3 regions of the Salipaludibacillus sp. CF4.18 genome follow, and region 3 is predicted to be linked to each of the others. Evidence: predicted binding sites of a transcription regulator. Region 3 holds the regulator's gene; each other region holds the start of a gene.

Region 1 (7,920 bases), on a different contig from region 3:
CTAATGGAGAGCATGCGACCATCAGAAACTCGTCGTTCTGCCGGAAGAGCAATAAATTTCTTACCAGATAAGTATTGTCCTGTTAAGGAGTTCTCATCATCCATAACTTCCTGTGGTGTACCAGTGGAGCAAATATATCCTCCATGAACACCGGCGCCAGGGCCAATATCAATAAGATGATCTGCAGCTAGCATCGTGTCTTCATCGTGCTCGACAACAATCAATGTATTACCAAGATCACGCATTTTTTCTAACGTTGCGATCAATCGGTTGTTGTCCCTTTGGTGAAGACCGATCGACGGCTCATCCAGAATGTATAATACACCCATCAGTGAAGAACCTATCTGTGTCGCCAAACGTATCCGCTGGGCCTCTCCACCTGACAAAGTTCCCGCCGCCCGTGAAAGTGTTAAGTATTCCAAGCCTACATTTAATAAGAAACCGAGTCGTTCCTCAATTTCCCGAAGAATCATTCTTGCAATCGTCATGTCTTTATCCGACAGTTCCAGCTTTTCAAAAAATACTTTCGCATCCTTCACAGATAAATCTGTTATTTTTCCAATATGCTGATCTGCTATTTTAACAGACAATGCTTCTTTCGTTAGTCGATTTCCTTTACACGTTGGACAAGGCTTTTGGGCCATAAAACCTTCCATTTGTTCACGAATATAATCTGATCCCGTTTCCCGGTATCTTCGAGTAATGTTTTCCATGACCCCTTCAAAATAAATCTCTTTTTCACGCACACGACCAAATTCATTTTCATAGCGGAAGAAAATCTTATCTTTTCCGCTTCCGTACAATATTTTGTTTAATTGCTCTTTAGGTAGGTGTTCTACGGGAACATCCATATCAATCCCGTAATACTCGCATACACTCGCAAGAAGAGACGGGTAGTATTGAGAGCTTGTCGGCTTCCATGCTGCGATCGCATTGTTCTTTAACGACAATGCAGGATCAGGAATAACGAGTTCTAAATCTACTTCTAATTTTAGTCCTAAGCCATCACATGAAGCACAAGCTCCAAAAGGACTATTAAATGAAAACATGCGTGGTTCTAATTCTCCTATAGAAAAACCACAATGAGGACATGCATGTTTTTGACTAAATAAAAGTTCTTCTTCACCAATTACATCCACAGTTACTCTGCCATCGGCTAAGTTCAATGCCGTCTCCATAGAATCTGCCAGACGGGTTTCCACTCCCTCTTTAATGACAATCCGATCAATCACAACTTCAATACTATGTTTCTTATTTTTTTCTAATTCTATTTCATCGGAAGTTTCATGCATTTCACCATCGACGCGAATACGAACATAACCTTGCTTTTTAATATCTTCCAATACTTTTGTATGCGTTCCTTTACGTCCTGAAACGATTGGTGCAAGGATTTGCATTTTTGTTCGCTCTGGATACTTTGTCATTTGATCGACCATTTGCTGCACGGTCTGAGAGCTAATTTCAATGCCGTGATTAGGACATATAGGTTTACCTACGCGAGCATAGAGTAATCTTAAATAATCATAGATCTCTGTTACCGTACCTACAGTAGAACGAGGATTTTTACTCGTAGTTTTCTGATCGATAGAGATCGCCGGGGAAAGGCCTTCGATTGCATCAACATCAGGCTTATCCATTTGCCCCAAAAATTGGCGTGCATACGCTGAGAGAGATTCAACATAACGTCTCTGCCCTTCTGCGTATATCGTGTCAAAGGCAAGGGAGGATTTCCCTGAACCAGACAATCCCGTCATCACAACGAGTTTATCTCGTGGTATCGTGACATCTATATTTTTTAAATTATGGGAGCGTGCTCCCTTTACAACTAAATTATCTAGAGCCATTTATCAATCTCACCCTTCTGCTTTCAATTCAATAACGACATCCCGTAATTCAGCTGCTCGTTCGAAGTCGAGATTTTTGGCAGCTTCTTTCATTTCTTTCTCCATTCGTTGAATCACTTTCTCACGGTCTTTTTTACTTAATTTCTGAGAAGGAGCTTTCGTGAATGCATCATATGATTCTACTTCTTCTGCTGCATACGTCGCTTGAATCAAGTTTGGAATTGCTTTTTGTATTGTTTTAGGGGTAATCCCATGTTTTTCGTTGTGTGCCTTTTGAATCTCGCGACGACGCTGAGTTTCCTCAATCGCAATATTCATCGATCTCGTTATTTTATTAGCATACATAATAACGTGTCCGTTCGAATTTCTAGCCGCACGCCCTATTGTTTGTATAAGAGGACGTTCTGCTCGAAGAAATCCTTCTTTGTCAGCGTCCAGAATCGTGACAAGCGAAACTTCCGGAATATCCAGTCCTTCCCTCAACAAGTTAATCCCTACAAGTACATCAAACTGACCTTGCCTGAGCTCACGGATAATTTGAATTCGGTCCAATGTTTTAATATCGGAATGAATGTATTTTACTTGAATTCCTACTTCCTTCAAGTAATCTGTTAAGTCTTCTGACATTTTTTTAGTTAATGTCGTCACTAGGACGCGTTCTCCTCTTTCTTTTCGCAATCGAATTTCCTCGATCATATCATCAATCTGACCTTCTATAGGTCTCACATCTATTGTAGGGTCTAATAATCCTGTCGGACGAATAATTTGTTCGATCATTTGTGGACAATGCTCTATTTCAAACGGTCCCGGTGTAGCCGAAACAAAAATGGTTTGATTAATATGTTTTTCAAATTCATCGAATTTCAGAGGCCGGTTATCCTTCGCTGACGGAAGACGAAATCCGTGGCTGACAAGGACTCCTTTTCGAGCCTGATCCCCATTATACATTCCTCTAACTTGAGGAAGTGTCACGTGAGACTCATCAACGATAATTAGAGAATCCTTCGGAAAATAGTCTAACAATGTATACGGAGTTGCGCCTGGCTCACGAAACGTCAAATGTCTCGAGTAGTTCTCAATCCCGGAGCAATAACCCATCTCATGCATCATTTCTATATCGTAGCGTGTTCGTTGTTCAAGACGTTGTGCTTCAAGAAGTTTTCCTTCGTCGTTCATTACCTTTAATGTTTCCGCCAACTCATCTTCAATATTGACAATCGCACGCTGTAATTTTTCTTCTTTAGTAACGAAGTGAGAAGCCGGATAAATAGCCACGTGCTCTCGTTCACCTAACACTTCTCCAGTTAACGCATCGACTTCCGTTATCCGGTCAATTTCATCCCCAAAAAACTCCACTCGAATACAGTGTTCATCTCGTGAGGCAGGGAAAATTTCAACAACATCACCACGAACACGAAACGTACCACGAGTAAAAGCTATATCATTTCGTTCATATTGAACGTCGACTAACTGTCGTAATAAACCATTCCTGTCTTTTTCCGTTCCAGTGCGCAGAGATACCATCAGATCACGGTAGTCTTCCGGAGAACCTAGACCGTAAATACAAGACACACTTGCCACAATAATAACGTCATTCCGCTCAAATAAAGCACTCGTTGCCGAGTGACGAAGCTTATCGATTTCGTCGTTTATACTTGCATCTTTCTCAATATACGTATCTGATTGAGGAATGTATGCTTCTGGTTGATAATAATCATAATAACTGACAAAGTATTCTACACGATTATTAGGAAAAAATTCTTTAAATTCACTGTATAATTGTCCTGCTAATGTTTTATTATGAGCAATTACCAGTGTTGGTTTATTCACTTCCTGTATTACATTGGATACCGTAAAGGTCTTCCCGGTTCCTGTAGCTCCCAATAATGTTTGAAATTTTTCCCCTTTGTTTATACCAGCTATCAGCTCTTGAATGGCTGTAGGCTGATCTCCCGCGGGTTCATAATGTGACTTTAATTCAAACGGAATGTCACGGTCTGGCTGCACAGACATTGGATTTCCCCCTTCACGTTCCTACTCGTAATTATAAGTTCAAGATACCCTAAGATATCGATTCTATATGATCAAACTAAGTTAAGATACATCTCTTAGGTTTCTTTATACATCTACTCACACAAAACGGCAAATGAATTGCTTGTCTAATACTCTCATACCCATTCTTACCGAATATTTATCATTATATCACAATTTCAGATAAACACGAACACATATTCCCTTTCGATGATAATATTAACGAGTTTTTAATGAAATAGCTTTGTTTAAAGAAAAACTGTATTCTAGTACGTAAAACATTAATTTAAAAGGATATCGCAAAAAAACTGCCCTCCTATTGGATAGAATCTAGTAAGTAAAAAGGACACTGAGATAAGTAAAATCTACTTTTCCAGTGTCCTTCATATAGTAACTCATCTAGTTATCTTCATCATTCCGTTCGTCGTCTTCTTCCATTTGCGACCTTTTTCTTTCGCTGCGATTTGATTCATCCTTGTGCTCCGCATCTGAATCCTTTTTTTCTTCAAAATCAGGCGTCCAAGTGTTTTTGGCAGGTTTTGAATTTAGAAATTCTTCATAGAAAGCACTTAAACCAGCTGCTTGTCCATAAGCAACTTCATTGGATTTAGTTTCTTTATCAAAGAATCCTTCCTTCTTTTGCAAATCTTCTGCTACATCGAGCTGTTTTTCTCGTTCAGTTGTTACTGGTATATCCACTTCTTTTTCTTCAGGGTTGGCGTCCCCCTCAACTTCGTCAATACTTGAAGCAACTTCTTCATTGGGATTAGCGTATTCTGCTTCAGACTCAGTAGGAACATTTTCCGTATCATCCACTGATTCTAACTCACTCTCCTTTTGGTCCAGTTGATGTGAGTCTCCTACAACAATATCACTGCGATCTCGTTGGATAACAACTGCTGAGCGTAATGCGCGCGATGATAGATTACCAAACTCATCATCTGGTACAAACAAACACCCAATCTGGTAGTGGTCTCCTTGAAAAATAGAAGACTGTGCGAAACGTTTCTCCCCAGATAAATCGATGATTTCTAATTTACAGAAAGCAGGATTCTGTTGGAGTGCATGATAAAACTCGGCTTGAGACGCTATTTCCAATCCATTTGTTTTCCAAATAATCTCGCCAATCTGAAGACCCATTTTAGAAGCTGTCGAATGAGGGAGAACTCCTAAAATTTTCAAACCTTCTTCTCGTCGTGTAAACATACTTAATTGTCTTTTATCGTTAGCACGGTAGAGTAAATAAACACATTCTCTTCCTATCAAAACTAATGCTGGCACTGCTAACGCAATAACAGGGTAAAACAAAGCTGCAACTGCCACACCAATAACTAGTAAATTCAAAGCTAGCAACTGTTTACCAACTTTTTTTACGCCATCAATTGGCATAGCACTATGTACTTTTGCCTGAAATCCCAACATAAACGGAAATAGTGCTAAGCCGAATGATTGACCGCTAGTGAGCTCAAACAGTGGCCACCAACCTTCCGTAGAAAAAGGGCCTACAGGAAATAATAAAAATAGTGGTAAGTACCATAAACGTGAAGCAATATGCTGTCCAACCATCTTACCTCGCTTGCTTTTTAAAAGAGAGGGTGAACTCTGTTTCCAACCATCTAATAAAATCAGCAATGACTCCGCTAGAAACAATGCCGCCAAGAGCCAGATAAGTCCGAGAATACTCGCGCTGTCAATTTCCGCTAACCACGTATTTAACCAACTATACTCTGTTCCGCCGGCCGGTAAGAAAGGAATGATAAACATAACGATAGAGCCAGCCACAGTCATACTAAGCCACCTTGCATGTCCTAGGGGCAATAAAACAATCCATACTGCAGTTAAAAGTGCTAGTATACCGACTGGTACTTCAATACCTAGTAATAAAATAACAACCGAAAGTGAAGCTCCAAAAATAAGTGCAATTGCTATTGGTGAGGTAACTCGTTTAATCACATCATATACACGAGTGTGGAATTCTTTTCTTTCTCGTTTTACCCTTCGCATACTTAACCAAAAAGCCGCAATGACAAATATATATGTAAGTGGGTGTAAAAAGAATCTTCCTACTGCTTTTAATATTTCTAATCCGATTACTTCCAAGAGAAACCCTCCTCAACCCATCAATCTACTATTCATAACCTCTTCCTTTCATTGTAAATGAATTATCAGAAAAGAAAAGTGATTTTTTAATAAAAGCGGCAATCCCCTTCTTTTATTAAATGCATCGTCAGTTTCTCCACTAACTTTTAAACAATAAGAACTTCTAAGAAACTTTATCGAAAAAGTTAAATCTAAACTTACCAAAAAACCGCCCTCAAATGTCACTAACCGCTGAAAAAGGTACACTCGTAGGAGAAGATGTGCACCTAGTGTCGTTAAACACGTGAGATAGCTCCTTTCAACCTGACACTAATCACTTGAATGTCACCTTATTTTTCACTTCAATTTATTTTTATAAGAATTACCCCATTATTTCCATATCCCACCCCGATCCTTCCTTTTAGCTCGGTAGGCCGTCTTGATTGGACACGAACTTCTCCTATATTAAAAGCAACAAAAAAAAAGATTGAAAAAGAGAATTCTCTTTTTCAATCGGAAAGTTCTAGATCCTGGTTATCCTACGATAACTTCAATCGCACGATCAAGCTGCAAATCATATTCTTTTCCTTGGATCGCTTCAATAACTTTCTCTTGTAAACGAGTTCCCGTTTCTTCATTGATTTCTCCAGTTACCTCGAGACCCTCTTGTTCTTGGAATCCTCTAACGGCTTCTTCTGTTTCTTCATCAAAGTAGCCATCCGTTCTGCCAGGATCAAATTCACTTATACCCGCCAACATAATTTGTGCATTTTTTATATGTTCATTAGACATGTCATAAGTAAGCGGCTCTTCAAAATCCAATGGAGTAGCATAGTAGAAGTCTGGTTGCTCAACCTTAATGGTCGGTTCTACGCCCACTTCATTTATATTATTTCCATCTGAAGTTAACCATCGGAACAATGTCAGCTTAATTTCGCTTCCATCAACCATACGTAAAGTTTGTTGTACGGTGCCTTTTCCAAAGGTATTTGTACCAACAACTTCATAACCGCCTGCTTCTTTTAATGCACCGGCAAGAATTTCCGATGCTGAAGCACTGCCTTCATCCGTAAGAGCAACAATCGGATATTCTTTTTTCCCGTCAAGATTCGATAGCTGTCTCATGCGCTCGCCTTCTTGATCTTCAATTTGAACGATAGGCTCGCCTTCCGGAATAATCAGACTGCCTATTTCCTCAACGACTTGAAGGAGTCCGCCTGGGTTACCTCTAACGTCAATAATTAAACCATCAATATTACTATCTTCAAGTTCTTTTAATTGTTCTTCAAACTCAGTCGCTGTTTTTTCAGCAAATGAACTTAATTCTATAACACCTATTGACTTTCCATCTTCCTCTATGATTTCACTGTAAACTGTTTCAATAGGAATTTCATCGCGGACAACGTCCAGATCAATTGGATCGTTAACACCCGGGCGTTCAATTGTCAGCGTAACAGTGGATCCTTTTTCCCCGCGGATTTTAAGGACAGCATCATAAAGTGACAAACCATCTGTATCTTCTCCATCAATCTCAAGAATTTTATCATTTGGTCTTAATCCTGCGTTTTCTGCCGGTGAATCTCTAAATGGGGCTACAATTGTAACACGGCCATCTGTCATACTTACTTCAGCACCAATGCCTTCAAACGTAGAATCCAAAGAATTCATGAACTCCTCAGCGGTTGATTCATCCATGTATACGGAGTATGGATCCTCTAACGTTTCAAGCATTCCCGTAATCGCACCCTCAACCAGCTTGGATTCATCCACTTCGTCTACATACTTGTCCGTGATCATATCTATAGCTTGCTGTATTTTAGCCATTTCTTCGTCATCATCTACGTTGCCAAGAACTTCTTCCGTCTCGCCACCGTTAATGAGCTGCGCTACTTCGTCTTGCCCCAAACCATTATCATCATTCATAGGCCCCATCGCTACATACATTCCTCCAGCTCCCAGAACTAAA
Region 2 (7,920 bases), on a different contig from region 3:
GGACGATTCTAGCATCATCAATTGCATCAATTGTTCCATGTAAGCCGCCAATTGTAATGATTTTATCCCCTTTTTGAAGAGAACTGTGCATCTCTTTTACTTTCTTTTGTCGCTTTTGTTGCGGACGAATTAATAAGAAGTAAAAAATCGCAAACATTAGAATTAGTGGAATTAAAGCACCAAACATATCCATTCATTTCACCCCTTTCGATAATTAACACGATTACTATTTTACCATTTCAAGAAAAAAGCATGTTATATATGTTCTTTTCATCAAATGTCCTAAATATCGCTCCCGTACTATTGTAGACAAAGATACCACTGAAAATCAATTAAAAGAGTATAATTACCCTAATTTTTTTTATTTAACTATTTAATCTTCCTTTTTCATGGTTTCTTTAAAACAACACTTTTTTAAAAATTCTTTGCGTTCGGTTTATTGAAACCGTAAGCTTCGAAAAATTCTTCTCTGAAATCAAGTAAGCGATCTTCTCTAATTGCTTGTCTAACATTTTCCATCAATTGAGACAGGAAATATAAATTATGATAAGAGGTAAGTCTGAATCCAAAAGACTCCTTGCACTTAACAAGGTGACGAATATACGCTCTTGTATAATTTCGACATACGTGACAATCACAGTTTTCATCTAGTGGTCTGAAGTCTCTAGCATATTGAGCGTTGCGCACGACTAGTCGACCTTTACTAGTCATTAAAGTTCCGTTTCTCGCTATTCTTGTTGGTAACACGCAATCAAACATATCAATACCTCTTATTGCACCATCAATAAGTGAATCGGCGGATCCCACTCCCATCAAGTACCGCGGCTTATCTTCAGGTAAGAACGGTGTAGTAAACTCTAGAACTTGCTTCATCACATCTTTCGGTTCTCCCACTGATAATCCACCAATCGCATATCCAGGAAAATCAAGTGATACAAGATCCTCGGCACTTTTACGTCTTAAATCCTCGTACTCTCCCCCTTGAACAATCCCGAATAATCCTTGCTCATTCGGTCGGGCATGTGCTTCAAGACAACGCTCTGCCCATCGACTTGTTCGTTCAACAGAGTCGTTCATATACTTATATTCTGCCGGATAAGGTGGACACTCGTCAAAGGCCATCATAATATCCGGGCCCAGAGCATTTTGTATTTCCATTGATTTTTCAGGAGTTAAGAATAACTTTTCTCCACTTAAATGGTTGCGGAATTCGACTCCCTCTTCCTTTATATTTCGGAGCTCACTTAAACTAAATACTTGGAATCCGCCTGAGTCTGTTAGAATCGGTCTGTCCCAATTCATAAATTTATGCAAGCCTCCAGCTTCTTTTACAATATCTTCCCCAGGACGCAGCCATAAATGGTAGGTGTTACTAAGAATAATATTCGTATTCATGCTTTTTAAATCCTCAGGACTCATTGTTTTTACGGTACCCAAAGTACCTACAGGCATAAATACCGGTGTCTCAAAAGAACCATGAGGTGTGTGTACGATCCCAAGTCTTGCTCCTGATTGTTTACATGTCTTTATATGTTCATATGTTATAGCTGGCATGTCTATCTTCCTTCTTTCAATCTTTTTAATCTCACTATTATCACTAACAGATTAACATCGCATCTCCAAAACTAAAAAAGCGATAGTTATTTTTTATTGCTTCTTCATAAGCTTGAAGAATTTGTTCCCGTCCTGCCAATGCACTTACAAGCATCACTAACGTTGATTTAGGTAAATGAAAATTCGTCAATAAACCATCGATTGCTTGAAAATTAAACCCTGGATAAATAAAAATATCCGTCCAACCAGAAGAAGCTTTAAATTTACCATAATGATCTCGAGTAATTGTTTCTAAAGTACGTGCAGAAGTGGTACCTATTGCGAAAATTCTACCTTTGTTCCTTTTAGATTCATTTAAGATATTGGCTGTTTCTTCGTTCATTTGATAGAACTCTGAGTGCATTTGATGGTCATCAATATTATCGACAGAAACTGGTCTAAATGTACCTAATCCAACGTGAAGAGTGATATAAGCAATTTTTATCCCAGCCTCTTGCAAATTCTCCAGCATATTTTTTGTGAAATGAAGACCGGCTGTAGGAGCCGCAGCTGAACCTTTATGCTCTGCATATACTGTTTGGTATCTGTCTTTTTCCTCAAGTTGTTCCTGAATATACGGAGGTAGAGGCATTTCTCCTAACTGGTCCAGTATTTCATGAAAAATTCCTTTAAACTCAAATTGAATCATTCTTCTGCCTTCAGGAAGTTCTTCCATACATCGACCTGTTAATAATCCTTCTCCAAAATCAATGACAGTTCCCACTTTAACTCTTTTAGCGGGTTTAACTAACGCTTCCCAAATATGGTCCTCTTTTTCTTTTAATAACAAAAGCTCTATTTTTGCCCCTGTTTCATCTTTAATTCCAAATAACCGCGCAGGAATAACCTTCGTATTATTTAAAACAAGCGTGTCCCCTTGCTTTAAAAAAGATAGAAGGTCATAAAAATGATGATGTTCGCAAATTCCAGTATTTTTATCCAACACTAGAAGTTTAGATGCCTCTCTGTTTTTTAGAGGTGTTTGAGCAATTAATTCTTCCGGTAAATTATAATCAAATTGTGATACATCCATTTGTATAGTTCGTTCCTTTCTCTGTTAACGAAGCCTTCCAATAACATATAGAATCAAAGAGGCAACAATGCTGATAACAATAGATGTTACAATAGGAAAATAAAACGTGGAGTTTTTTCCTCGAATAATAATATCTCCAGGTAGTTTTCCCAGAGATAAATATTTTCCTCCCAGCTGCCAAATGATTCCAACGATAATAAGAATGACCCCTAATGAAATAAGCATTTTTGGTAGTTGACTCATGTTTTCGGCACCTCTATATTAAGATGTTCATAAACAAGCGGGGTAACCATTCTCCCCCTTGGAGTTCTTTGTAAAAAACCAATTTGCATTAAATAAGGTTCATAGACATCTTCAATCGTATGAGACTCTTCCCCTATGGTAGCCGCAATCGTATCAATCCCAACCGGACCACCTCGAAATTTTTCAATAATATTCAGCAATAATTTATGATCAATGTGATCCAATCCTAAATCGTCTACTTGAAGTAATTGTAAGGCAGTAGATGTAATTTCTTGATTTATTGTACCATCACCTCGCACTTGGGCAAAATCACGAATTCTTCTTAATATTCTGTTTGCTATCCTTGGTGTACCTCTTGAACGTCTGGAAACTTCCTCAGCCGCAGATGTTTCCAACGTGACATCCATCACGACCGCTGTTCGCTCAACAATTTCTTGTAACTCATCATGCGTGTAATACTCCAGACGGCTTACTACTCCAAATCTATCTCTTAATGGGGCTGAAAGCATCCCGGCTCTAGTAGTAGCACCAACTAATGTAAACGGCGGCAGATCAACTCTCACCGATCTTGCAGATGGTCCTTTCCCGATAACAATATCGAGAAAGTAGTCTTCCATAGCTGGATAAAGCACTTCTTCCACGGAACGATTTAATCTGTGAATTTCATCTATAAATAATACATCCCCTGGCTCAAGTGACGTTAAGACCGCCGCGAGATCCCCTGGCCTTTCAATTGCTGGTCCGGAAGTTGTTCGGAGATTCACGCCCATTTCATTTGCAATAATCATGGATAAAGTAGTTTTACCTAAGCCTGGAGGTCCATATAACAGTACGTGATCCAGACATTCCTGTCTCATTTTAGCCGCTTCAATAAACACGGTCAAATTTTCTTTTACTGTCTTTTGACCAATATATTGAGAAAGAGTCTGAGGTCTTAAACTATGCTCTTCAGAATCCTCATGACCTTGTGACTCTCCACTGACAATACGTTCTTCCATTTTATCTTCCCCCGATATATTATCTTATTTAAAAGATTATTATCGCTTCAACATTTCTTTTAAAGCTAACTTGATATACTGATCAGTGGACATCGTCTCACTGGCTAACTGTGGGTAAACTTTTTTAATTTCCCGGTCCACATAACCAAGTGCTTTCAATGCTTCCATCGCTTCTTCCAGCTCTTGATTACCTGATCGCTGCTTCGGTACCGAATGCTCTGAATGCGGTTGTGTCAAATCAAGCGTCAAGGTTGGCATAAGTTCTTCTAGCTTCCCTTTTAAATCCAAAATGATTTGACGCGCTGTTTTTTTACCTACGCCCGGGAATTTAATGAGAAATGCTTCCTCTTCATTTTCAATCGCTTCCACAACTAATTGTGGCTGTTCCGCCGCAACTATCGCCAATGCCCCTTTTGGACCTATCCCTGAAACCGAGAGAAGCTTTTCGAATAACCTTCTTTCTTCCCGGTGAAAAAAACCGTAAAGTCGAATTGCGTCTTCACGCACGTGTTGATATGTATACACCGTTACGGTTTCATTTATCGATTCTTCATAACGGTAAGGATTTCCACAATAAACTAAGTATCCAACATCTCTCACATCAATCACAATTGCTTCCCGTTCTATATTTATAATTTTCCCTTTTAAGCATTCTATCAAAGTTCTTCCTCCACTCGCTTACTGTAATTAATCTATACGAACACATATTTCTATTTTAGCACAGAAAAACGATCTATACGTTGGTAAGATGATGGAGTTGAAAGAAAAACTAAACTGCATAACAGTCTCTTGAAAAAACTTAGAGATGAAACATAGAAAAGCCGCCACAATCGTGGCAGCTTTTCATTTTACCGCATTAAAGTTCCATAGAGTACTCTTCATATTTCTTAAGTACTTGAATATAGTCCTCTTTGGAGGATACTGGAATACCTTCCAATAAAGACTTATAAAGCTGACTCTTTAATTTCTCTGTGTTTATTTGGAAGAATGATTGGATCACATCACTTCCATCTGGCTTTCCATGATAAATACTTAATGTTCCGTCTTCAGCAAGGCCAAAATAGCCATGCATCTTTAATAAAGGAGAAATATCATCTACATCTTGTCTGAAAATGATTTCTGACTGATTTTGATCTACAAGTTGCCATTCACTGTATCTGGACCAAAAATCCTCCATTGACCAAATGGTTTCCTCCAATTTTTCTTCGCTCATTTCCCCGTCTAAGTAAACTCTTTGTAACGTAACATCGACGTTATGAGGTTCCCCGGAAGTCAGAGAGTCCTTTGCTATAACAGAGAGATTCGCTCCAAAACTAAAGAATAAAGGAAGACTTAACATAAGAAATACCATGATTATTCTTGAAACTTTTAAAGCTCGCATTTAGCCGCCCCCTACTTTAAATCATGTTTTAGAATTACGACATATATGCATAGCATTAACTACTCATATTTAAATAATACATCTAAACTTATCATCAACTAAGAAAAACGCGTAGCATCTTTTGTTTGAAATGCTTTCTTAACCTTTGATTTTTTGAAAAGATCGAAGAAGCGAAGGCGGCGACTACCTTTTAAATTTCTTCCAGTACTTATATAAAACGATCAAAAATACTAGAAAATTAGATAATTTACGACTAGAAAACACCATATATTACCCAATTAAAAAAGCGTAAATTAGTCCTAAGGCTCCAGAGAAAAAGACATAATACAGCATTGGGTAGAAAGTGAGGCGAATAATTTCTCCTTCTTTGCCAAGAAGACCAACTACGGATGCTGCGGCTACTACATTTAAAACACAAATCATATTCCCTGCATTAGAACCTAATATTTGAAGAGCAATAATCAACGTAGGATCGATTGCTATTTGATCTGCGACACTGAATTGAAACAATGTAAACATCATATTGCTAAATGTAGCACTACCAGAAATAAAACTGCCTAGCGAACCGATAAGTGGCGAAAAAAATGGCCAGCTATTTCCCAGTGTTGCAGATGCTGCGTTGGCAAGTTCCATTGGCATACTCAGTAACCCTGCTCCATTCACTCCCTAATTTATGAAGATTCTAACCATAGGAACAGCTGTAAATAATGTTACTGCAGTTCCTACGATCGCTCGACTAGAGACACCCATTGCGTGTCCTAGTTGAGAAGCTTTCATTCCATGAACGAAGAAAGTTATCAATACAACAACAATAAAAACAGCTCCAGGTAAGTATAATGGCTCTAAAGATGCACTTATCTCTGTTCCTAGTATATAACTCCAGCCTAGCGTGAAACTCTGCAGCAAGCTTTTAAAAGGAAGAACCTCCAAACGAGTAAGTACAAGTAATACACCTACAGTAATATACGGTACCCAAGCTAAAATAAGAGGTAACTTTTTTCGGGGGATTACATCTTCCTCCAATAAACTTCCAATCCAATTAGATTCCCAGTTCTTTTTAGCAGGAAAATCCCATTTCTTCTCTGGAAGAAGAAATCCCTTTTTTGCTGCTGGAACTACAATTAAAAGACCGAACAAACCACCAAAAATGGCTGGAAATTCTGGACCTAAGAAAGCAGCAACAAGTAAAGCAGGAACGGTGAATGCAAGCCCTGAAAATATTGCGAATTTCCATATTTCCAGTCCTTCTTTGAACGAACGATTTTCTCCAAAGACTTTCGTTAAAATCATTACTAACAAAAGAGGCATAAAAGTACCCACAAAGATATCAATTTGCATCACCTGTAGTGATACGTCTTGAAGAAATTGATCCATACCAATTTCGTTAATATAAGGTGCTGCTACCGAAGCTATTCCTGTCCCTTGTTGTAACCCTTGTTCCACACCAACTATAATAGGTGTCCCTACTGCTCCAAAAGAAACTGGACTACTGTCTGCAATTAAAGCTAGAACTACTGCAGCAAGAGGAGGGAAACCTAGCGCTACCAGAAGTGGTGCTCCAATTGCTGCGGGTGTTCCAAACCCAGCCGCGCCTTCAACCAAAGCTCCAAAAAGCCAAGCAATGATAATTAATTGAACACGTCTGTCAGGACTAATTCTCATAAAACTGGTACGAATCGTATCAATTGCGCCACTCAGCTTTAAGGTATTCAGCAATAATATTGCCCCGAATACGATATATAAAATCGAAATACCAATAATAACACCTTCAAATACCGAAGCTGTTAATTGTACAATCGGAACCTTCCAATAAATGTAGGCTACCAACGCCGTTGCGACAAGACTTATTGACATTGCTTTAACTGCCGGCAAACGCATGATAATCAAAAATACGATGACTGTTAATACAGGAGTAAGCGATATAAGTATATCCATTAAGAAATCCCCTTCGGTAACAAGTTACAAAAAATTCATACTTCTTTTCGTTTCGTACACTCTTTTTGAAACTCGTCGGAGCAACTTTTTGGTATTACGCAGGCTATTTCCATTTCAAAATGGAATCAAAACTAATATCTATAATATCCATTATTAATGGTTAAAATATTTATCACTGTGATATTATTTCAAGATTATGGTATACCTCTTGAACGTCATCACTGTCTTCAAGTGCTTCTATCATATTTATAACTTCTTCACTATTCTCTTCCTCTAAAGGTATATAAGTATCTGGAAGCATGGTAATTTCCGCAACCTCAACTTTCAAAGAAAGGGCTTGTGTCAACTTGCTTTTTACTGCATCTAACAGCTCGGCGCTAGTAGTTATTTCGACTATTTCATCTTTTACAACGACATCTTCCGCTCCCGCTTCTATAGCCTCAAGCATAATTGACTCCTCATCTATTCCTTCGATATTTTCAAGAATGAGTACGCCTTTTCGCTGAAACATAAATGCGACACAACCTGTCTCTCCCAGGTTTCCATTATTCTTATTAAATGCCAGCCTGACTTCAGCTGCTGACCTGTTTTTGTTATCAGTCAGTACCTTAACATAAACCGCTACACCATACGGGGCATATCCTTCATAAATGATTTCCTCATAAGTCACTCCTTCAAGATTACCCGTAGCTTTTTTAATTGTTCTGTCTATATTTTCATTTGGCATATTTGCTTGT
Region 3 (7,920 bases):
TTCCTTCCTTGGTTTTTCAATTAAAATAACAATAATACTTATAGGTGAAAAATATTCAAATAAAAAAAGTAATCAGTTTCCCAAACAACAATAATGGAAAATGGATTACTTAATATAAACAAATCAAAAGATATTTCAAGAGAAATTAGTGTAAAGAATCATTCTCTTTTTCTTTTTTTAATTTAGCTGGTGTTACATCTGTACCTTCTTCGTCAACAACTTTTACCGATTTTAATTGGTTCTTAAATGACTTGCGAACATTCTTCAAATATTCATTCCTTAGCTCTTTTTGCTCTTTTTGTTCTTTTAATGATAAACCTTCGCTTTTTGCTTTCCTTGCTAAAATGTTTATTCTATCAAGTTTTTCTTTATGAATCATCTGAATCCCTCCGTTTGTTGATAGGCATATTTCATTTTAAAGCAATGAAATAAAGGATTCAAGTTTACTGCCTAATCGTTGGACAAGCTTTTCATATGTTCCTGATATCTTCGATGTGCCGTTGCTTTTGAAATCGAATATCCCATCCCTCTTAGCATTAGGGCCAGTTCATGAAAAGTCATTCCACTCTCTCTTAATCTCAAGATCTCTTTGAGTGGAACCTCTTTTCTCTTTCTTCCTCCACCACGGGTTGCACCCAATAGATTCATAGACGGATCAAAGCCATTACTAACAGCTCGCTTCATCCCTCTTTTTATTTTAACATTTTGAAGTTTACGCTGATACTCCTCCACAATAGCGACGATATCCAACACCATTGAGTCGGTCTCAGATAATGCTAATTCACCATTGTCTTTTAGAGAATATATTTTTACATTCATTTTATTCAACTGGTGAATGAGAGCCATTTTAGCATTCCCACGACCAAGTCTTGTGTCGTCTTGAATAAGTAATATATTAGCCTCTTGTTTTTTAAATCGTTCGAGCATGATAAATATTCCGTCTCTCTCTATTTCATAGCCACTTGCTTTTTCTTCTATTATATCAATAACCTGGATGTTTTCGGCTTCTGCTATTTTCACTAGTTCTTCTTTTTGTCGGATAAGAGATGTTTGTTGTGTTTCTTTGTCAGTACTCACTCTCGTATATATTATTCCTCTCACTCTTGAGCAACTCCTGTCAGCTGAGTTGGAACGTCTAATCGTTGACCCGGAAAGATACTCTCATTATCCAAATCATTTTTTGACTTCATCCATGAAATAGTCTGTTCAATTGTCATATCATGGTCATCCGAAATGGAACTGGCAATCGCCCATAGAGACTCTCCATCTTCAACGGTCCATTCTGTTGACACCTGATACTTTTCTTCAACTGGAGTATGATTATCTGAAAAATAAGTCCATGAGTATAATACACAGGATAAAAGAAGTATAAAAACAGATCCGTCTATGTACTTTCGTAAAGATTTATATGTTTGCATTGCTCATCACCTCATAATAAGAATGTTTGTTCCCTTTTACTATAACTAGAACAGTTGTTCGTGTCAAGCATATAAGTAGAACGAGTGTTTGCGAAACTAACGTTCTCATGGTATAATGTTCCTGTAAATGTTTCTTAATACTAGATTGCTATGATATACAACTATTAAATAGAACAAAATACATATAACGAGGTGTGAAATATGACAAAGCTCTCTTCTAGACAGCAAGCTATTTTTGATTTTATTAAATCAGAAGTTAAAGATCGTGGATATCCCCCTTCGGTGAGAGAAATCGGAGAAGCAGTGGGCTTAGCATCTAGTTCAACTGTGCATGGTCATCTATCAAGACTAGAGAAAAAAGGCTACATTCGCCGTGATCCAACTAAACCGCGCGCTATTGAAGTTTTGGGATTACATGATGATTCCTCTCAAGTAAATCACACGGCATCCATACAAATTCCTGTAATTGGTAAGGTTACTGCAGGACAACCGATCACTGCGATTGAAAATGTGGAAGAATACTTACCATTGCCAGCAAGCTTTGTTCAGGATGAACAGTCCTTTATTCTTGAAATATCTGGGGATTCTATGATAGAGGCTGGTATATTTGATGGCGATTATGTCGTAGTTAGACAACAAAGTCATGCAAATAATGGAGAAATCGTGGTCGCTATGACAGAAGATGATGAAGCGACTGTGAAACGATTCTTTAAAGAAGATAATTACTTTCGACTCCAACCTGAAAATTCTACATTAGACCCAATCATTTTAGATAAAGTTACTATTCTTGGCAAAGTCATCGGCGTTTTCAGAACACTTCAATAACTTATGTATACCATTGAAAAGAAGATCAAGTGATACTACTTGATCTTCTTTTTATTTTTTACCTAGTGTTATGCCAGATAGAGTTTAAGAATGATGTCTGTCTAGATTTTAAAAGTAGGACAAGGAGCCTGCCTCATCCTTTCTCTTTAGTTATGAAGATTTAAATGAAAGCCTCACATTCCGTTAACTGCGTCCCGCACTAACAAACCAAACTTGAGTTGTTGAAAAAGTATTCTCTTGCCTAGTAGGTCTTTTATATTTAATTTTTTTCTGTATAATCTTTGTTGAGGGTTTTTTACAAAGCTCCCTTTTATTTTTATTTTTCTTTTGGGTAACTTTTTCCTCTCTGCTGTTACTTACTTTGTTTCCGTTATCTGCCTCTAAATCTCTCACATCTTCTTCGCTTCTTGTTTCCAAGAGGGAACCTTTAGCATACGAGAGTATATTTTGCATGGATTGCATTAAGGTTTTTTCACCATATGCTTTCAATAGTGATACTTTTGCGCTCTGTGAATTACATTCAATAAACTTAATTTCTAGATCTTTTGTTAGTCCAAAATCTATCCCGATCTCTCCAAATTCCCCATATTTATCTTCCGTCTCTTTATAAACAGTGCATAAAAAGGATTCAATTCTTTTCTTAATTTTCAATTTTTCTTTGGAGGATAATTTTATCCACTTGAACAAATCATCAAGTGGGATAGCATCTGAATGAATTGTAATCGGGGAGTTTTCTTGGCTAACTCTTGCACTTATTCCACCGACCTGAATTCCTTTAGTTATATCTCTTTGTAATTCAGCCCGCAAATCTATCCTTCTATTGTTAAGTTCTAATAGGTCGATAGCTTCTTGTACCATAAATCCTTTCCCTTTGTAAAATTTGTCTAAGAAAGGGATAACATCATCTAACTGTTCATAGTTCATGGTGTAAATTTTTTGTTGAGTATAATCATAATACTTACACTGATAATGATTATTTGATAACAATTCTACGCGCACCACATTTTGTCCTTTTCTCCCGGTGACCCCTTTCAGATAAATCGTTTGATGTTTATTCATCATGTAAAATAAATCTTCTGGACCTTCATATAAAACCGTTTCTAACAAATAAGGTTTTAATGGCTTAAGATTACTAAAATAGTTATAAATGTCCCAATTTCCTAATGAAGAAGGATTCAAAAAGAATGTTTTCTTTTTCTTGCATTGATCTATAAAAGTGCGATAGTTGTCTTTAAATTTCTTCGTTGCACCACCACGCCGATAAAGAACTTCTGGATATGGAAAAGTACCTTGTTTCCATAAGTTATTTTTAAAATCAAAATAATATCCAGTAATGACTTGTTTGTCTATATTGACTTTATTAATGGAGAAAAAAAACATTTTAAAATAATCTTCTTTATTAGCCTCCGCCAATTTTTCCAGCCGATAATGGGGTTTATTTTTAGAAATACCTTTCCAGGCTCTATTCGACACTAACACCCCGAGACTATCGGTTATATTTGCCTTCATACTCAAGTTTCATCACCCTTTCCTCTGTAACATGCTCAAACATATCATATTAAGAAATAAATAAATGGTGAGTATATAACCTCTTAAATATCCCTGTATTACACCCAAATTCCCAGCGTAAATGTCAAAATCCATTTATAACGATATGCAGATCCCTTAATACCATACTTTTGATTTCACCCCACCTTATTTAAATCATTTCTTACAATTATTTTACTTACTATTAACTATCTGATTAGTCATTATTTCTTTAAATAAAGCATACGCTTGGATGAAGTAGTTTTTTTAATATAGACCCGAGGTTGGATCATACATTCCATCACCTTTATGCTTGTATGATGTTGACACTGAAGTTTTACACACAGCATCATTATTCTCGTTTGTAATTTTCTTCACAGAAAAGTTGATATGTGAAGTTAGTTAATTGGAAGGATGGTCCGATTGTATATTAAATGGATAGCTACAAATAAAATAGACGAGATTTATTTTCCAAATATATTTCGAAAAGGAATAATATCTTCCTCAGAAAAAATCACTTTTCATTTCGGCTCTTGGGAAAAAGAGCTTATTATCCAATATTCGAACATTCTTCCTAATGACACCATTGGTATATCTGAAAATATAAAAAACGACACATCTATTCCTGATCAGTTGGATTACGAAATGAATTTAACAGAAACGAATTTAAATCTTGGCCCGGTAGTACTATATTTAGTATCTAATCGATTACTAAAATGTTTAGATAAATTAAAAGATCGGATAGAAAGATATGTTCCTTTAAATGGTTTAATTATCATTAGTAATAGTTTAGGAGTTAACATTGAAGAGCAAACAATTAATGGGTATTATTTTCAACCAAAATCCGAAACCAACCATTCAATTTTGAGAGAAGGAATCTTTCCATATCCTGGTGCTGTTTTTAAAAGAGCTATTATCCCACCCCATATAGACAAAGATTTATACGAAAAAACAAAAGGCCGGGTGTTCAATTCTAAATTTTTCACCAAATGGGAAATGTGGGAGTGGCTCTCCTCGGATCGCACCATTCAAAATAATCTACCTTATACAAAAGAGCTAACAACTTTAGAAGACATAAATGACATGTTAGCAGAATATCACTCTATCTATTTAAAGCCCAAAAAAGGATCTAGTGGAAAAGGAATCATTAAAATTGAAAATGATAACGGGTTCTACCAAATAACTAATGATAAATGCATTTTAGCTAGATTAGAAAATATAAAAGACCATCCTTTAATTGAAGGTATTTCTAATAAGAAAAAACATTATATGATCCAGCAAGGTGTTCCTGTCCATTATGATTCAAGAAGTGTTGATTTCCGATGTTACATGCAAAAAGATGAAACAACCCGATGGAAGTGTTCTGGTTACCTAGGTAGATTTGCTGTACCGGGTAGCATCACTACCAATTTACAAAACCTTGATTACCTGCTTCAAGGTCCAGAGGCATTGAAACAAATCTTTGACTTAGACGAGAATCAAGTACGTTTACTAGAGCAAAAAATTGAAAGAGTTTGTTTAAAGGCTTGTCAGCTTCTTGACCAACACGGTTGCTATGGGGATATAGCTATTGATTTCATTGTAGATAGAGATTTACACGTATGGATATTGGAAATGAATAAAAGGTATGGATACAGAAGTTTTTCAATCCTAGAAGACCCTGAATTATTTGGTGAAATAATCTGTAATCCGTTTCTTTATGCAAGTGCTTTAGCGGGTTTTAGCAAAATAAGAAAACATCATAATGGTGCTGAGAGAGAGCAATTAATAGTGAGGACATTATGCTAGTTTTCATTTATAATAACAGTGTTCAAAGCTGTCAATTTACTTGACACTAAATTGCTAGAGTAAAATTTAAAAATATAGTCTCATTAAAGCACTACAGCCTTACATATTTAAAAGTTTCGAGGTGATTTAAATAGACAAACACTTGGCGTCTTTAGCACAAAGATAAGAATTTATATAATTCCAGGTTTTTAGAGATGGTTGTTCCCTTTCAAATAGAGGATCTCGAATCCGTTATTGGCAGACGCTTTCCGCGGTATTGTTCTGCTCCCTAGGAAGTTCGCAGGGGCACTAAAAAAGTCGATTTTCACTTTTTTAGTGCCCCTATGATGCAATGAGCGAAGACATCGTAAAGGCATGCCGACCCTCATAATAAAACAGCAAACTTTCTTTCGGAAAAATTTTATTAGTAAACATAGTTCTGATTATAATACCAAACAGCATGTTCAAAAGGAACACGGTGATGCTTACTGTCAATCCTACCTCTGTAGGGTCTGAAATTAGCTTCCAGCAGCCAAATTTTCCCGGTTTCATCGATTGCAATATCGATCCCTAGATCAATTACTTGAGGATATTTTGATTCCAAAGCCTTCGCTATTTTAATACAACATTGTTTTATTTCTTTCTTGATTTTTTGGTTAATCAATGGTTTTAATCTGAATTTAAGTCTTCCTCCCTGATCTCGATTAGTAACATTCAAACACTTATCTGCTACTCTAGCGTAGAACCCAATCACTTTCCATGTACCTGACTTGGTTTTTTGCGGCGATACTCTGAAATCAAACTTGTTTCCTTTATATTTTTTGCTCTTAATCCCTTGCTGGAGAATAAATCGATTTGGCGATTTAAATAGAGAAGAATAATAGCTTAGCAGGTCTTTTTGTGGAAAATTAGTGATTGTTTCTTTTGTTTTCAAAATGTGCGCCATTGTATATCCACTGTTTGTTTTTTCTAGAACATAAATATTGTTGCCTTTACAACTACGTTTTGGTTTAATGTAGACTTTACCAAAGCTTTCGATCATCTGCACCATTTTTTCAAAGGATAAGTTTGCTGCTTCAGGTAAAAATGGTGCCGTTTCTTCTACTGATGCTAAATATTCATGTATTTTATATTTGCTTCTATCTTTATTCGTAACGGCATTAAAGAATATAATGTTATTTTTCATACTAAGATGATTAATTTTATTAATCAATTTTTCTTTTCTCAAATAAGATTTCGTCCGGTATATGTTCACATTTGGAATCGGCGTTGCTTCTTCTTTGTGCATCTCATCTTTTTCATACGAATAAACCACAGCGTTAACGGTATTTTTATTAAGAGAGAGGCTTTTCATCGTATAAAAGCAAATATCAATTGCATTTTTACATGCCAGGTTCTTGTAGAATTCAACTACAGAACCTGGTACTACTGAGTTTGTTTGCTTGATTAACCCAGATGGTAAAATTATACCGATCATAACTGTTCCTCCTTTTTACAATAATCTATTATTAAAATATTATCGTAAATTTTAAAAGTTACTGCTCGAATATTAGCTATTATGCTTAATAGTCATAATTCGATTGATTTGCGTTTTATCCTCTAAGCTCCGGAATCCCCCCAATAAGGGCCAACGATTTAACTCGAAAATAAAAAGAGAACCGTATTGGTTCATACCTATATCGACACCAAAAATTGTTTGGTTCGGAAAAGATAAACCTAAAGTAGTTGCTGCCAAAGTGGATATCTTTTTTAGTTCTATTACTTTAGCAACGTTTACATCTACCTCTTTTATCTCACTCATTGCGTCTTCAAGCGATAAAACTGTTCCCTTCCGTCTTCTATTTGTTACCTTGTATCCTTTCCCACCTTTTCTAGCAAGAATACCAGTTACAGCCCATGGAAGTTCTCTCGATTTCCGCTGAACAATTATTCTGAAATCAAAGCGTCTACCATCTATTTTAGCAAGATCCACTTCTTGCTGAATAATAAATTCTTTTTTACTCACTGCATTCTTTATATAACTACAAAGATCTTCGCAGGTCTCAAATACCAGTCGATTTTTATTAATATTCACAACGTATGTTGAGTCCGATTTTTTGTCTACGAAATAAATACTTTTGCCCTGTTTTCCCTTATTTGGTTTAACAACAACTGATTTATATTTACTTAACATGCTTAAAAAGTTCCGGTTGCTCCACATCATTGTGTTAGGAAGATGTAGCTGCAAATGTTTATTTTTTTTCATTGCCAAGTACATTTCATACTTATTTCTTCCTCTTAAAAGTACCGCCATTTTTTCACCTCTTTTTCATTTATTGCGACAAATCTAATATTGAATATTTAAACCATCATCATCCTTGCTTGATTTGGTGAATGCTTCTAA

The links. The regulator LexA, encoded in region 3, represses DNA repair genes until DNA is damaged. The targets are predictions, from matches to a motif close to CGAACATATGTTCG.
Region 1: a site for LexA is predicted at 4,066-4,079, ahead of uvrB (excinuclease ABC subunit UvrB). Genes of this name have one in related genera too.
Region 2: a site for LexA is predicted at 4,565-4,578, ahead of ruvA (Holliday junction branch migration protein RuvA). Genes of this name have one in related genera too.

What each region holds. Positions count from the first base shown of each region.
Region 1 is NZ_JBIMEV010000054.1:13,847-21,766, reverse strand. Features, by position in the region: gene uvrA (excinuclease ABC subunit UvrA) at 1-1,844, opposite strand, end outside; gene uvrB (excinuclease ABC subunit UvrB) at 1,854-3,857, opposite strand; gene ACHABW_RS21345 (hypothetical protein) at 4,275-5,975, opposite strand; gene ACHABW_RS21340 (S41 family peptidase) at 6,489-7,920, opposite strand, start outside.
Region 2 is NZ_JBIMEV010000009.1:84,881-92,800, forward strand. Features, by position in the region: gene yajC (preprotein translocase subunit YajC) at 1-193, opposite strand, end outside; gene tgt (tRNA guanosine(34) transglycosylase Tgt) at 415-1,554, opposite strand; gene queA (tRNA preQ1(34) S-adenosylmethionine ribosyltransferase-isomerase QueA) at 1,598-2,626, opposite strand; gene ACHABW_RS08405 (DUF2905 domain-containing protein) at 2,651-2,869, opposite strand; gene ruvB (Holliday junction branch migration DNA helicase RuvB) at 2,866-3,867, opposite strand; gene ruvA (Holliday junction branch migration protein RuvA) at 3,907-4,527, opposite strand; gene ACHABW_RS08420 (BofC C-terminal domain-containing protein) at 4,724-5,248, opposite strand; partial or broken gene ACHABW_RS08425 (L-lactate permease) at 5,519-7,183, opposite strand; gene ACHABW_RS08430 (YebC/PmpR family DNA-binding transcriptional regulator) at 7,356-7,920, opposite strand, start outside.
Region 3 is NZ_JBIMEV010000001.1:274,312-282,231, reverse strand. Features, by position in the region: gene ACHABW_RS01415 (DUF896 domain-containing protein) at 146-379, opposite strand; gene ACHABW_RS01410 (YneB family resolvase-like protein) at 451-1,101, opposite strand; gene yneA (cell division suppressor protein YneA) at 1,098-1,418, opposite strand; gene lexA (transcriptional repressor LexA) at 1,620-2,243, shown strand; gene ACHABW_RS01395 (YheC/YheD family protein) at 2,427-3,752, opposite strand; gene ACHABW_RS01390 (YheC/YheD family protein) at 4,194-5,558, shown strand; gene ACHABW_RS01385 (YheC/YheD family protein) at 5,962-7,014, opposite strand; gene ACHABW_RS01380 (YheC/YheD family protein) at 7,087-7,830, opposite strand; gene ACHABW_RS01375 (YheC/YheD family protein) at 7,864-7,920, opposite strand, start outside.